2 regions of the Streptomyces sp. JL2001 genome follow, and region 1 is predicted to be linked to the other one. Evidence: riboswitches for the same ligand, from Rfam matches in the RefSeq annotation. Region 1 holds a riboswitch; the other holds the start of a gene.
What was found. A riboswitch is a leader RNA that binds a small molecule or an ion and turns the genes downstream of it on or off. The one in region 1 is predicted to bind ZMP and ZTP.
Positions count from the first base shown of each region.

Region 2: linked by a shared signal. The riboswitch ahead of glyA (serine hydroxymethyltransferase) and the one ahead of ACE1OA_RS02610 (bifunctional 5,10-methylenetetrahydrofolate dehydrogenase/5,10-methenyltetrahydrofolate cyclohydrolase) in region 1 are both predicted to bind ZMP and ZTP.

Region 1 covers NZ_CP169421.1:563,370-570,358, forward strand. Annotated here, with positions in the region: gene ACE1OA_RS02595 (DEAD/DEAH box helicase) at 1-1,469, shown strand, start outside; gene ACE1OA_RS02600 (SWF or SNF family helicase) at 1,466-2,779, shown strand; gene ACE1OA_RS02605 (hypothetical protein) at 2,830-3,576, opposite strand; gene ACE1OA_RS02610 (bifunctional 5,10-methylenetetrahydrofolate dehydrogenase/5,10-methenyltetrahydrofolate cyclohydrolase) at 3,742-4,596, opposite strand; ZMP/ZTP riboswitch at 4,625-4,729, opposite strand; gene ACE1OA_RS02615 (GAF domain-containing protein) at 4,907-6,238, shown strand; gene exaC (acetaldehyde dehydrogenase ExaC) at 6,284-6,989, shown strand, end outside.
Region 2 covers NZ_CP169421.1:3,126,337-3,133,325, reverse strand. Annotated here, with positions in the region: gene ACE1OA_RS13715 (glutathionylspermidine synthase family protein) at 1-837, shown strand, start outside; gene rocD (ornithine--oxo-acid transaminase) at 908-2,113, opposite strand; ZMP/ZTP riboswitch at 2,387-2,475, shown strand; gene glyA (serine hydroxymethyltransferase) at 2,621-3,907, shown strand; gene trpS (tryptophan--tRNA ligase) at 4,154-5,167, shown strand; gene ACE1OA_RS13695 (2'-5' RNA ligase family protein) at 5,284-5,874, shown strand; gene ACE1OA_RS13690 (decaprenylphospho-beta-D-erythro-pentofuranosid-2-ulose 2-reductase) at 5,889-6,644, opposite strand; gene ACE1OA_RS13685 (FAD-binding protein) at 6,667-6,989, opposite strand, start outside.

The DNA of each region.
Region 1 (6,989 bases):
CCCGGCTGGCCGATCCGGAGGGCGGCCGGCAGGAGGTCGCCCAGCCCGCGGCGCTCGCCGCGACGCTCCGCGACTACCAGCTGCGCGGCCTGAACTGGCTCCACCGGATGACCTCCCTGGGTCTCGGCGGCTGCCTCGCCGACGACATGGGACTCGGCAAGACGATCACCCTCATCGCCCTCCACCTGCACCGGCAGACCGACCCTTCCGCCGCCGGACCCACGCTCGTCGTCTGCCCGACCTCGCTCATGGGCAACTGGCAGCGCGAGATCGAACGGTTCGCGCCGGGCACCCCCGTACGCCGCTTCCACGGCGCGGCCCGCGGTCTGGAGGGGCTCGCGGACGGCGAGTTCGTCCTCACCACCTACGGCACCATGCGGCTGGACACGGCGCGACTCGCCGCCCCTGCCTGGGGTCTGGTCGTGGCGGACGAGGCCCAGCACGTCAAGAACCCGTACTCCGCCACCGCGAAGCAGCTCCGCACGATCGGCACCAAGGCGCGCGTCGCACTGTCCGGAACGCCCGTGGAGAACAACCTCTCCGAGCTGTGGGCGATCCTCGACTGGACGACACCCGGCCTCCTCGGCCGGCTCGGCGCCTTCCGGTCCCGGTACGCCTCCGCCGTCGAGGGCGGCCGGGACCCGGCCGCCGCGGAACGGCTCGCTTCGCTGGTCCGCCCGTTCCTGCTGCGCCGGCGGAAGTCGGACCCCGGCATCGCCCCCGAGCTGCCGCCGAAGACCGAGACCGACCGCGCCGTCTCCCTGACGAAGGAACAGGCGGGCCTGTACGAGGCGGTGGTGCGCGAGACCCTCGCGGCGATCGCCCAGGCCGACGGCATGGAACGGCGCGGTCTGGTCGTGAAACTGCTGACCGGCCTCAAACAGATCTGCAACCACCCGGCCCAGTACCTGAAGGAGGAGCGTCCCCTGATCGAGGGCCGCTCGGGGAAGCTGGAGCTGCTGGACGAGCTGCTGGACACGATCCTCGCCGAGGACGCGAGCGTGCTGGTCTTCACCCAGTACGTGCAGATGGCGCGGCTGCTCGAACGGCACCTGGCGGCCCGGGGCGTGCGGACGCAGTTCCTGCACGGCGGAACACCGGTCGCCGAGCGTGAGGCGATGGTCGCCCGCTTCCAGGACGGCGAGGTGCCCGTGTTCCTGCTGTCGCTGAAGGCCGCGGGCACCGGTCTCAACCTCACCCGGGCCGGTCACGTCGTGCACTACGACCGCTGGTGGAATCCCGCGGTGGAGGCGCAGGCGACCGACCGGGCCTACCGCATCGGGCAGACCCAGCCGGTCCAGGTCCACCGGCTGATCGCCGAGGGCACCATCGAGGACCGCATCGCCGACATGCTGGTCCGCAAGCGGGAGTTGGCCGACGCCGTGCTCGGCGCCGGCGAGGCGGCACTGACCGAGCTGACGGACGCCGAACTGGCGGACCTGGTCCAGCTGCGAGGGGACGGACGATGAGCGGGTACGGGACCGACGGCACGGCAGGCCGGCACGACGAGGAGCGGACCTTCGCGGCGCTGCCGCCGGCGCGCGGTTCCGCGTTCGCCCGGACGTGGTGGGGCCGGGCGTGGCTGAAGGCGCTGGAGGACACCGCGCTCGACAACCAGCAGCTGAAGCAGGGGCGCCGCCACGCGCGCGAGGGCGCGGTGGGCGCCGTGTCGGTGCGCCCGGGCCGGATCACCGCGGTGGTCAAGGACCGGGACGGCACCGCCTACCGCAGTGACGTGCTGCTGCAGGAGCTGTCGGAGGAGGGCTGGGACCGGTTGCTGGACCTGGCGGTGGACAGCGCGGGGCACATCGCGGCGCTGCTCGACCGTGACATGCCTCCGCACCTGGTCGAGGACGCGGCGGCGGCCGGGCTCGAACTCCTCCCGGGCATCGGCGACCTGGAGCCGGAGTGCGGCTGCGAGGCCTGGGACCACTGCCCGCACACGGCCGCGCTGTGCTACCAGGTGGCGCGGCTGCTGGACGAGGACCCCTTCGTCCTGCTGCTGATGCGGGGGCGGGGCGAGCGGGCGGTGCTGGACGAGCTCCAGGAGCGCAGCGCGTCACGTGCGACGGGGACGGGGGCCGGGACGGACGGGCCGGATGACCCCTCCGCGGGGGTGTCCGCGCGTGAGGCGTTCGCCGCGCGGGACATCCTGCCGCCGTTGCCGGCGCCGCCCACGCTGCCGTCGGACCCGGGCGAGCCGCCGTCGCTCGACACCGAGACGGACCCGGAACCGGGTGTCGACGCGGCGGCGCTGGAGTTCCTGGCGGCCGACGCGGCCTCCCGGGCCCACCGGATGCTGGCGGCGGCGCTGACGCCGGGGCACGAACGGCAGCCCGTGGAGCCGAACCTGACGCTTGGTCAGGACGCGGTGCGGCTGGTCGCGACCGGGACGCCGACGTCGTCGATCGCGGCTCGGCTGGCCGCCGGGTCCGGGCGCCGGCGGACCGATCTGGAGCCCGCCGCGCGGGCGTGGCGGGTGGGCGGCGCTCCCGCCCTGGCCGCCCTGGAGGAGGAGTGGGAGCCGGAACCGGAGGTGCTCGCCCGGGCGAAGGCGCAGCTCGCGCAGGCGTGGGAGGGTGCCGGACCGAGGCCGGTGCTGCGCCCGGCCGGGGCCGGCCGCTGGACGGTGGTCGGCGCGGAGGCCCAGCTGCGACTCGCCCAGGACGGCCGCTGGTGGGCGTGCCGCAAGGAACGGGACCGGTGGGTTCCGGCGGGTCCGTCGGACTCCGACCCGGCGGCGGCGCTGGCCGCGGTGCTCGCGGCGGGTGACGACTGAGACCGGCGGGCGCCGGCGGCGGGTGAGGGGCGGGGATCAGGGGCGGGCCGTCACAGGAGCGGCGCCGTCAGCTTGCGTACGGCCGCCGTGGCGTCGTCCCCGGTGTCGGTCTCGTCGCCCGTCCCGGACCCGGTACCGGCGTTCACCGCGAGGCTGCAGGTCACGGTGTCGGTGCCGAGCAGGTAGCTGGTGCGGAACGGGTACTGGACGAAGGTGGTCCAGCGGGTGCCGCGCGGCTGGTCGGCGGCCTTGCGGCGCAGGAGGTCGCGGCAGAGCGCCGCGGCCGCGTCGCGCACGGCCTCGTCGGAGTCGTGGTCCCCGGTCAGCCGGAGTACGGCCACGACCTGGGCGTCGTGGGGCCGGACGCAGGAGCGCCGGGTGACGGTGCCGGGCGCGGACCGGTCGATGTCGAAGCACTCCCCCGCCCGGAGCCGGTCGAAGGGCACGGGCGACGCCGCCGGCGACGGGCTGCGGGAGGGCCGCGGGGTGGGCGTGGTGCCGCGCGGCCGGGTTCGTGCCGGTGCGGGTGTGGTGGCGGGGACGCGGGAGGGGCTCCGGGAGGTCGCGATCCCGCCCTGGGGTGCGGGCCGGCGTCCGGCGGCCTGGGTGGTCCGGGCCTCGCCGGGCGCACCGAGCCGGGTGGCGTCCCCCGGTCGCGCGTCACGGCCTCCGTCACGGCTCGCGACCAGGGCCGCCGCCACGAGGGCGACGGCCGACAGGACCAGGAGCGGGACGAGGAGGTACCGGAGGGGTGACGACCGGTCGGCGGAGAGCGGGACCATGGTGACCAGCGTCACCTCCTTTCCGTCATCTCACGCTCATTGAAGGCGAGTTGAAGCACGGCCCGTACGGAACCGTGACAATCCGCGGTTCCGTACGGGCTGTTCGCCGTGGCGGCAAGTGTGCGGGAGGGTGTCCCGTCGATCAAGCCCGGCGGTCCCGGGGATCGGCCCGGGCGGGACCTACAGGCCCAGCTGCCGCTCCGCCGCCTCGACGGTCTGGGCGAGCAGCACGGCGATCGTCATCGGGCCGACGCCGCCCGGTACCGGGGTGATGAGGGAGGCGCGCTCGGCGGCCGACGCGAAGTCGACGTCCCCGACGTTGCCGGGGTTGTAGCCGGCGTCGACCACGACCGCGCCCGGCTTGATGTCCTCGCCCTTGATGAAGTTCGGCTTGCCGACGGCCGCCACGAGGACGTCGGCCTCGCGGACGACCGACGAGAGGTCGGTGGTGCGGGAGTGGCAGTACGTGACGGTGGCATCCCGGCCGAGCAGCAGGAGGCCCGCCGGCTTGCCGAGGATCGCCGAACGGCCGACGACGACCGCCCGCTTGCCGCTGAGGGCCACCTCGTACGCGTCGAGGAGGCGCATGATGCCGCCGGGGGTGCAGGAGACGAAGCCGGGCAGTCCGAAGCCCATCGCGGCGAAGGACGCCATGGTCACGCCGTCCACGTCCTTCTCCGGGGCGATGGCCTCGAAGGCGGCGCGCTCGTCGATGTGCGGCCCGACGGGGTGCTGCAGCAGGATGCCGTGGACCTCGGGGTCGTCGGAGAGCGCGGTGATCGCGGCGACGAGTTCCCCGGTCGTCGTCTCGGCGGGCAGCTCGACGTGGCGGGAGCGGATTCCGGCCTTCGCGCAGCGGTTCTGCTTCATCTTCACGTAGGTGACGGAGGCGGGATCGGCGCCGACGAGCACGGTGGCGAGGCAGGGCGTGACCCCGGTGCGGCGGGTGACCTCCGCGGCACGTGCCGCGGTCTCCTCGACCGTGCGGCGGGCGAGCGTGGTGCCGTCCATGAGGGAGGCGGTGCTGGTGGACATGGGCCACTCCTGGGCGTCGTCGATGACCGGTGTTCGCCCAGGCGCACGGCAGCGCGGTCCGCGCGGGTGCGCGGTGTCCACGGGACCGCTCCCCGGTGGTGATCCACCTCAAGCGCCAGTCACGGCCCGCGCACCACTGTACGTGAGGCCATGGGCCGGGATACGGGGACCGGGGAGGCGGACGGTGCGAGGCACCGGAGGGCGCGGTCCGGTCAGGGCGCATATGCCGGGGCGTCGGGACGCTTGTGGGCGGCCCGCGCACGGACCACGATGACGGCACGGGACCGACGACCTCACCGGGGAGGCCGAGTTGAGCGATGCGTGGGTGGCGGCGGAACCGGACGCCGGAGCGGTGCGCCGGGCGCACGAGGCGTTCACGACGCGCGGCCGGATGGAGCTCCCGCCGGTACGGCCGCTGGTCGCCGAGTCCTGGCGCCGCTCGGCACGGGCCCGGGTCAGTCCGGACGGACTCGCCGGCGTCGAGCTGGACGACGAGGAGCTCGCCGGACACCGGGAGGGCCATCCGCTGGCCGCCGCGATGCCGGTGATCCGGGAGCTGATGGGTGCGTACGCGACGGACGGGGAGCACCTGCTGGCCGTCTGCGACGCGTCGGGCCGGATGCTGTGGGTGGAGGGGCACCCGGGGACGCTGCGCCGGGCCCGGGCGATGAACTTCGTCGCGGGCGCCCGCTGGTCGGAGTCGGCGGCCGGGACGAACGCGCCGGGGACCGCGATCGCCGTGGACCGTCCGGTGCAGGTGTTCACCGCCGAGCACTTCCAGCGGCCGGTGCAGGCCTGGACCTGCGCCGCCGCTCCCGTGCACGATCCGCACACCGGGCGCCTGCTGGGCGCGGTGGACATCACCGGTGGGGACCGGCTGGGCCATCCGCACAGCCTGGCGTTCGTGCAGGCGGTGGCGCGGGCCGCGGAGTCCCAGCTGGCGCTGGCGGGGCCCGCTCCCGCGGCGGACCGGATCCGGCTCGCCGCGCTCGGCCGGGACGAGGCGGTGCTGACGGCGGCGGGCCGCAGGCTGCGGCTGAGCCGCCGCCACAGCGAAATCCTGGTGGTGCTCGCCCACCACCCGGAGGGAGTGAGCGGAGACGAACTCCTGGTGCGGCTGTACGAGGACGAGTCCATCACCCCGGTCACGCTGCGCGCCGAACTGTCGCGGCTGCGCGGACTGCTCGGCCCGGAGCTGCTGCGTTCCCGCCCGTACCGGCTGGCGGCGGCGGTGGACGCGGACTTCGCGACGGTGGACCGGCGGCTGCGTTCGGGCGCGCTCGCGGCGGCGCTCGGCGAGTACGCGGGGCCGCTGCTGCCCGGCTCCCACGCGCCGGGGGTCGTACGGCTGCGGGAGCGGCTGACGGACCGGCTGCGGGCGGCGCTGCTGGACCGGGGCGACCCGGCGCTGCTCGCCGACTGGACGTACAGCGCCTGGGGCGAGGACGACGTGGAGATGTGGCGGGCCCTGTCGGCGGCGGTTCCGGCGGCTCAGCGGCCGCCCGTGCTGGCCCGGCTGACCGCGCTGGACGAGGAACTCTCCCGGGGAGCGGACGGCCTGGCGGGCCCGGCCGGTCTCGCGGGCGGGCCCGTCGGGGGCGCAACGCGGTTGCAACGTCGGGGTCCGCAGACTCGGCGGTGAGCGCCGGCCAGGGACGGCCGGCGCGGTCCGAGGGAGGCCCTGTCCATGACCCGTTACGCCGCACCCGGTACCGAGGGCGCGATCATGTCGTACCAGTCCCGCTACGACCACTGGATCGGCGGTGAGTTCGTCGCCCCGGCCCTCGGCCGGTACTTCGAGAACCCGAGCCCGGTCGACGGCCGTCCCTTCACCGAGGTCGCCCGCGGCACCGCCGAGGACGTCGAGCGGGCCCTGGACGCGGCCCACGCGGCGGCCCCGGCGTGGGGCCGCACGTCCCCGACCGAGCGGTCCAACGTCCTGCTGCGGATCGCCGACCGGATGGAGTCGCACCTGGAGGAACTGGCGGTCGCCGAGAGCTGGGAGAACGGCAAGCCGGTGCGCGAGACGCTGGCGGCGGACATCCCGCTGGCCGTCGACCACTTCCGCTACTTCGCGGGGGCGCTGCGGGGCCAGGAGGGCGCGCTCAGCGAGATCGACGACGACACCGTCGCCTACCACTTCCACGAACCGCTCGGCGTGGTCGCGCAGATCATCCCGTGGAACTTCCCGATCCTGATGGCGGTCTGGAAGCTGGCCCCGGCGCTCGCGGCCGGCAACGCGGTGGTCCTGAAGCCGGCCGAACAGACCCCGGTGTCCGTCCACTTCTGGATGAGCCTGATCGCGGACCTGCTGCCGCCGGGCGTGGTCAACATCGTCAACGGCTTCGGCGCGGAGGCGGGCAAGCCGCTGGCGTCCTCGCCGCGCGTCGCGA
Region 2 (6,989 bases), 2.6 Mb from region 1:
CCGGCGAAGATGCTGGAGTACAACGCCGACACGCCCACCTCCCTCGTCGAGGCCGCGAGTCCGCAGTGGTTCTGGATGGAGGACCGGTTCCCCGGCGCCGACCAGTGGAACTCGCTCCACGAGCGGCTGGTCGAGGCCTGGCGCCGGCAGGCGCGGCTGCTGCCGCCGGGCAGCCCGGTCCACTTCGTCCACTCGGACGGGGACGAGCTCGGCGAGGACCTGATGACGGTCGCGTACCTGCGCGAGACCGCCGAGCAGGCCGGGCTCGACACCGAGGCGCTGTCCGTCGAACGGATCGGCTGGGACCGGCTGTCGGGCCGGTTCGTGGACGACCGGCTGCGCTTCATCCGGAGCTGCTTCAAGCTCTACCCGTGGGAGTGGCTGACCACCGACCGCTTCGGCCCGCACGTGCTGGACACGCTCGACAACGGCGGTGGCACCGGCACGACCTGCTGGATCGAACCCGCCTGGAAGATGCTGCTGTCCAACAAGGCGCTGCTCGCCGTCCTGTGGGAGCTCCACCCGGGGCACCCGAACCTGCTGCCCGCCTACCTCGACGGCCCTCGCGAGCTGGCCTCGGCGGCCGGCTACGTGGCCAAGCCGCTGCTCGGCCGCGAGGGGGCCGGGGTCACCGTCCACGAGCCGGGCGCCCCCGCCGCGGTGCGGGAGGAGCCGTGCTGCTACCAGGAACTGGCCCCGCTGCCCGACTTCGACGGCAACCGGGTGGTGCTCGGCGCGTGGGTCGTCGAGGACGAGGCGGCGGGGCTCGGCATCCGCGAGTCGGCCGGCCTGATCACCGACGAGTACGCCCGCTTCCTGCCCCACGTCATCCTCTGACGGCTCCGGTGACGGCTCCGGTGACGGCGCCGGCCCGGTGGGGCCGGCGCCGACGCCGGACGGGGGGGGGTCAGGCCGAGAGCACCGCCCGCAGTTGCTCCAGGCCCCAGTCCAGGTCCTCCTTGGTGATCACCAGCGGGGGAGCGATCCGGATCGTCGACCCGTGCGTGTCCTTCACCAGGACACCGCGCTCCATGAGCTTCTCCGAGATCTCCCGGCCCGTGCCCAGGGACGGCGCGATGTCCACGCCCGCCCACAGCCCGCGCCCGCGGACCGCCTCCACGGCGCCGCCGCCCACCAGCAGCCCCAGCTCGGCGTGCAGGTGCTCGCCCAGCTCGGTCGCGCGCTGCTGGTACTCGCCGGACCGCAGCATCGCGATCACCTCCAGGGCCACCGCGCACGCGAGCGGGTTCCCGCCGAAGGTCGAACCGTGCTCACCGGGCCGGAACACCCCGAGCACGTCGCGGTCCGCCACCACCGCCGAGACGGGGACGACACCACCCCCCAGCGCCTTGCCCAGGATGTACACGTCCGGCACCACGCCCTCGTGCTCGCACGCGAAGGTCCTCCCGGTCCGGCCGAGGCCCGACTGGATCTCGTCCGCCATGAACAGCACGTTCCGCGCGCGGGTCAGCTCCCGCACCTCGCGCAGGTACCCGGCGGGCGGCACCAGCACCCCGGCCTCGCCCTGGATCGGCTCCAGGAGCACCGCCACCGTGTTCTCCGTGACCGCCGCCTCCAGCGCGGTCGCGTCGCCGTACGGGACGATCTCGAACCCCGGGGTGTACGGGCCGAAGTGGTCCCGTGCCTCGTGGTCCGTGGAGAAGCTGACGATCGTCGTCGTACGGCCGTGGAAGTTGTTCGCCGCCACCACGATCTTCGCGTGCCCGTCCGGCACGCCCTTGACCTCGTACCCCCACTTCCGGGCGGTCTTCACTGCCGTCTCGACCGCCTCCGCGCCCGTGTTCATCGGCAGCACGGCCTCCTTGCCGCACAGTTCCGCGAGGCGTGCGCAGAACTCCGCGAAGCGGTCGTGGTGGAACGCCCGCGACGTGAGCGTCACCCGCTCCAGCTGGGCCCGCGCGGCGTCGATCAGCCGCCGGTTGCCGTGCCCGAAGTTGAGGGCCGAGTACCCGGCGAGCATGTCGAGGTAGCGGTGGCCCTCGACATCCGTCATCCAGGCGCCGTCCGCCGAGGCGACGACGACGGGCAGGGGGTGGTAGTTGTGAGCGCTGTGCGCCTCCGCGGAAGCGATCGCGTCTTGCGTCCTCGACACGGGGTCTCCGTTCGTCCTGCGGCCTGGGGCGGGTGTGGCGCCCCTTTCTTATCGTCGCTCGGATGCCGGACGGGGAAACCTCGATGACGACGCGCCAGCCGGGTCATGTCCGGGTGATCTTCCCGGGCCCGCGACGACGGCCGCGGCGTCTCGCGGCGTGGTCGGAGTTGCCCGGGTACGCCCGGTACGAGGACGACCCTCCGCCGTGCGCTGCACCGCATCCGACGCCGCGGGCCGATCCTCGGAGATCGCCCGGACAGCCCGTAGTCTGAGAACACGCGCGGCGACTGGCGTACGGGGAAGCGACCCCGGGGGAGCCGCGCGCGGCTGTACACGCGATGCCGCCCGCCTGGGCATCACGGGACCGACAAGTCCCCGTGTGGATGCCGCCCGCCTCCCGCCTTCGGCGGGTGAGCCCTCGTCCGCAGCACGGGACCCGATCCGTCCCGTGTCGTGCGCCCCGCCGGGGCCGCGCCCGGGACCCGCCGAACGCCCGGAGGAACCGCCGTGACGATCCCGAACGCCGAGCAGCTTCCCGTCCGCCACCCGGCCCTGGCCGCCACCGACCCCGAACTCGCCGCGCTCGTCGGCGCCGAGGAGCGGCTGCAGGCCGAGACCCTGCGCCTGATCCCCAGTGAGAACTACGTCTCGACGGCGGTGCTCGAAGCCTCGGGCACCGTCCTGCAGAACAAGTACAGCGAGGGGTACCCCGGCCGCCGCTACTACGAGGGCCAGCAGAACATCGACCTGGTCGAGACCCTCGCCGTCGAGCGCGCCAAGGCCGTCTTCGGCGTGGAGCACGCCAACGTCCAGCCCTACTCGGGCTCCCCGGCCAACCTCGCCGTCCATCTGGCCTTCGCCGAGCCCGGCGACACCGTGATGGGCATGGCCCTGCCGATGGGCGGCCACCTCACGCACGGCTGGGGCGTCTCGGCGACCGGCCGGTGGTTCCGCGGCGTGCAGTACGGCGTCCGCCCGGACACCGGGCTCGTCGACCTCGACCAGGTCCGCGAACTCGCCCTGAAGGAACGCCCGAAGGTGATCTTCTGCGGGGGGACGGCGCTGCCCCGCACGATCGACTTCGCCGCCTTCGGCGAGATCGCCCGCGAGGCCGGGGCCGTGCTCGTCGCCGACATCGCCCACATCGCCGGCCTCGTCGCCGGCGGCGCCCACCCCTCACCTGTGCCGCACGTGGACGTGATCTCCACGACCACCCACAAGACCCTGCGCGGCCCGCGCGGCGCCATGCTGATGTCACGCGACGAGCACGCCAAGGTCCTCGACAGGGCCGTCTTCCCCGGTCTCCAGGGCGGCCCGCACAACCAGACCACCGCCGCGATCGCCGTCGCCCTGCGCGAGGCGGGCCGGCCCTCCTTCCGCGACTACGCCCACGCGGTCGTCGCCAACGCCCGGGCGCTGGCCGAGGCGCTCCTCGCCCGCGGCTTCGACCTGGTCTCCGGCGGCACCGACAACCACCTGATCCTGATCGACCTCACGCCGAAGGACGTCCCGGGCAGGATCGCCGCCAAGGCCCTGGACCGGGCCGGGATCGTCGTCAACCACAACACCGTCCCCTACGACACCCGGAAGCCCTTCGACCCCTCCGGCATCCGGATCGGTACGCCGTCGCTCACCTCGCGCGGCCTGGGCACCGCGCACATGGCCCAGGTCGCCGACTGGATCGACCGGGCCGTCAAGGCGGCGGGCGCCGGGGACGAGGACACCCTCCTCGCGGTCCGGGCCGAGGTCGCCGAACTGATGTCGGCCTTCCCCGCGCCGGGCCTGCCGGTCTGAGGGCCGGCCCTGGAGGTGTCCCGGCCGGGGGCGTCCCCGGCCGGGACCCGGCGGGGCGCACTGTGTTCCTCGTCTCATCGGCCGCGCCTCCCGGCCGTCACGGCAGGGCGGCGCTGCCCCGGCCCGGACCGGCCGGGCGGGCCGCAGACCCCCGAGAACGCCGGCCGCACCACGTCTCCGGGGTCCTCGCCCCTCTGGTACACCGGCAGTCCGGGATCGGGTCCCACACCTGAGAGAATGGTGAGCATGGCCTCTGACAGTCCCCGTGTGCTCTCCGGAATCCAGCCCACCGCAGGCTCGTTCCACCTCGGCAACTACCTCGGCGCCGTCCGCCAGTGGGTCGCCCTGCAGGAGACCCACGACGCCTTCTACATGGTCGTCGACCTGCACGCGATCACGGTTCCGCAGGACCCCGCCGAGCTGCGGGCGAACACCCGGCTCGCCGCCGCCCAGCTGCTCGCCGCCGGACTCGACCCCGAGCGCTGCACGCTGTTCGTCCAGAGCCACGTCCCCGAGCACGCGCAGCTCGGCTGGGTCATGAACTGCCTCACCGGCTTCGGCGAGGCGTCCCGCATGACCCAGTTCAAGGACAAGTCGGCCAAGCAGGGTGCCGACCGGGCCACCGTCGGCCTCTTCACGTACCCGATCCTGCAGGTCGCCGACATCCTGCTGTACCAGGCCAACGAGGTGCCGGTCGGCGAGGACCAGCGGCAGCACATCGAGCTGACCCGCGACCTCGCGGAGCGGTTCAACGGCCGCTTCGGCGAGACGTTCACGATCCCGTCGCCGTACATCCTCAAGGAGACGGCGAAGATCTACGACCTGCAGGACCCGACGATCAAGATGAGCAAGTCGGCGTCGACGCCCAAGGGCCTGATCAACCTGCTCGACGACCCGAAGACCACGGGCAAGAAGGTCAAGAGCGCGGTCACCGACACCGACACGGTCATCCGCTTCGACCCCGAGAACAAGCCGGGCGTCTCCAACCTGCTCTCCATCCTGTCCACCCTCACGGGGACCTCCGTCGCCGCGCTGGAACAGTCGTACGAGGGCAAGATGTACGGCGCGCTGAAGACGGACCTGGCCGAGGTCATGGTGGACTTCGTCACGCCCTTCCGGACCCGGACGCAGGAATACCTGGACGACCCGGAGACGCTGGACTCTCTCCTGGCCAAGGGAGCCGAGAAGGCCCGCGCGGTCGCCGCGGAGACCCTGGCGCAGACGTACGAGCGGGTGGGGTTCCTGCCCGCGAAGCACTGACCGAGGACCGGTCGAAGGCCGGGTCCGAGGACCCTGGCCACAGGGGTGGTGCAGGCCGCACACTGGCGGCTGCACCACCATCCGACACCCGCAGCTCGACGACGGAGGAGAACGACGTGGGGACCGTAACGCTCGGCGTTTCGATCGCGGTCCCGGAGCCCTACGGCAGCCTGCTCCAGGAGCGGCGCGCCGGCTTCGGGGATCCGGCCGCGCACGGCATCCCCACGCACGTGACCCTGGTCCCGCCGACCGCGGTGGACGCGGAGCGCCTCCCGCTGATCGAGGCGCACCTCGCCGCCGTCGCCGCCGACTGCACCCCCTTCGCCATGCGGCTGCGCGGTACCGGAACGTTCCGCCCGCTGTCCCCGGTGGTCTTCGTCAAGCTCACCCAGGGCGTCTCCGGCTGCAACGCGCTGCAGCAGCGGATCCGGGACGAGGCCGGGCCGCTGGTGCGCGAGCTCCAGTTCCCGTACCACCCGCACGTCACCGTCGCCCACGGCATCTCCGAGGAGGCGATGGACCGGGCGTTCCAGGAGCTGTCCGGCTACGAGGCCGCCTGGACCTGCCGCTCCTTCGCGCTCTACGAGCAGGGCGCGGACGCGGTGTGGCGCAAGCTGCACGCGTACGAGTTCGGCCGGGGCCGCCCGGTCGCCGGCGTCCCGGTCCAAGGCTCCCCGGTCGACACCCCGACGCCCGCGGCGGGCTGACCCCCCTCCGCCCGTCACACCGGCAGCCGCCGGAACACCGCCCTCGGCACGTGCCGCAGCGCGGACATCACCACCCGCAGCGTGCCCGGCACCCACACGGTCTCCGTCCTGCGCCGCAGACCGAGCTCGATCGCCGTCGCGACCGCCTCCGGGGTGGTCGCGAGCGGCGCCTCGTCGAGCCCCTCGGTCATCCTCGACCGGACGAAGCCGGGCCGTACGACCATCACGTGCACCCCGGTCCCGTGCATCGCGTCCCCGAGTCCCTGCGCGAAGGCGTCGAGCCCGGCCTTGGACGAGCCGTAGATGAAGTTCGCGCGCCGGGCCCGTTCGCCGGCCACCGACGAGAGCACCACCAGCGAGCCGTGACCCTGGGCCTGCAGGGCCTGCGCGCAGACCAGGCCGGCGGAGACCGCGCCCGTGTAGTTGGTCTGGGCGACCCGGACGGCGGCCGTCGGATCGGCCTCGTCGTGGGCCTGGTCGCCCAGGATCCCGAAGGCGAGCAGCACCAGGTCGATGTCGCCCTCCGCGAAGATCTTCCCGAGCCGTTCGGCGTGCGAGGCGGTGTCCAGCGCGTCGAAGGGCACGGTGTGCACGTCCGCGCCGAGCCGGCGCAGCGAGTCGGCCGAGGCCGTGAGCGCGGGGGAGGGGCGTCCGGCCAGCCAGACCGTACGGACCCGGCGGGTGATCAGCCGGCGGGCGGTGGCGAGACCGATCTCGGAGGTGCCGCCGAGGAGGAGCAGGGACTGCGGGATGCCGAAGGCGTCCTTCATGGAGGGTCTCCTTGGTGCGGGATCACAGCGCCAGACGGCGCGCGAGGTCCGAGGTGAAGACGGAACGCGGGTCGAGGGCCGCCCGCAGCGCCCGGAAGTCGGCGAGCCGCGGGTACATCGCCTGCAGCACGTCCGGCCGCAGCCGGGAGTCCTTCGCGAGGTAGACCCGGCCGCCGGCCTGCGCCACCTCCTCGTCCAGTTCGTCGAGGAACGCGCCGAGCCCCGAGATGCCGGCCGGGATGTCGAGCGCGAGCGTCCAGCCGGGCATGGGGAAGGACAGCCAGCCGGGGTCGCCCTCCCCGAAGCGCTTGAGGACGGCGAGGAACGAGGGGCAGCCGCGGCGCG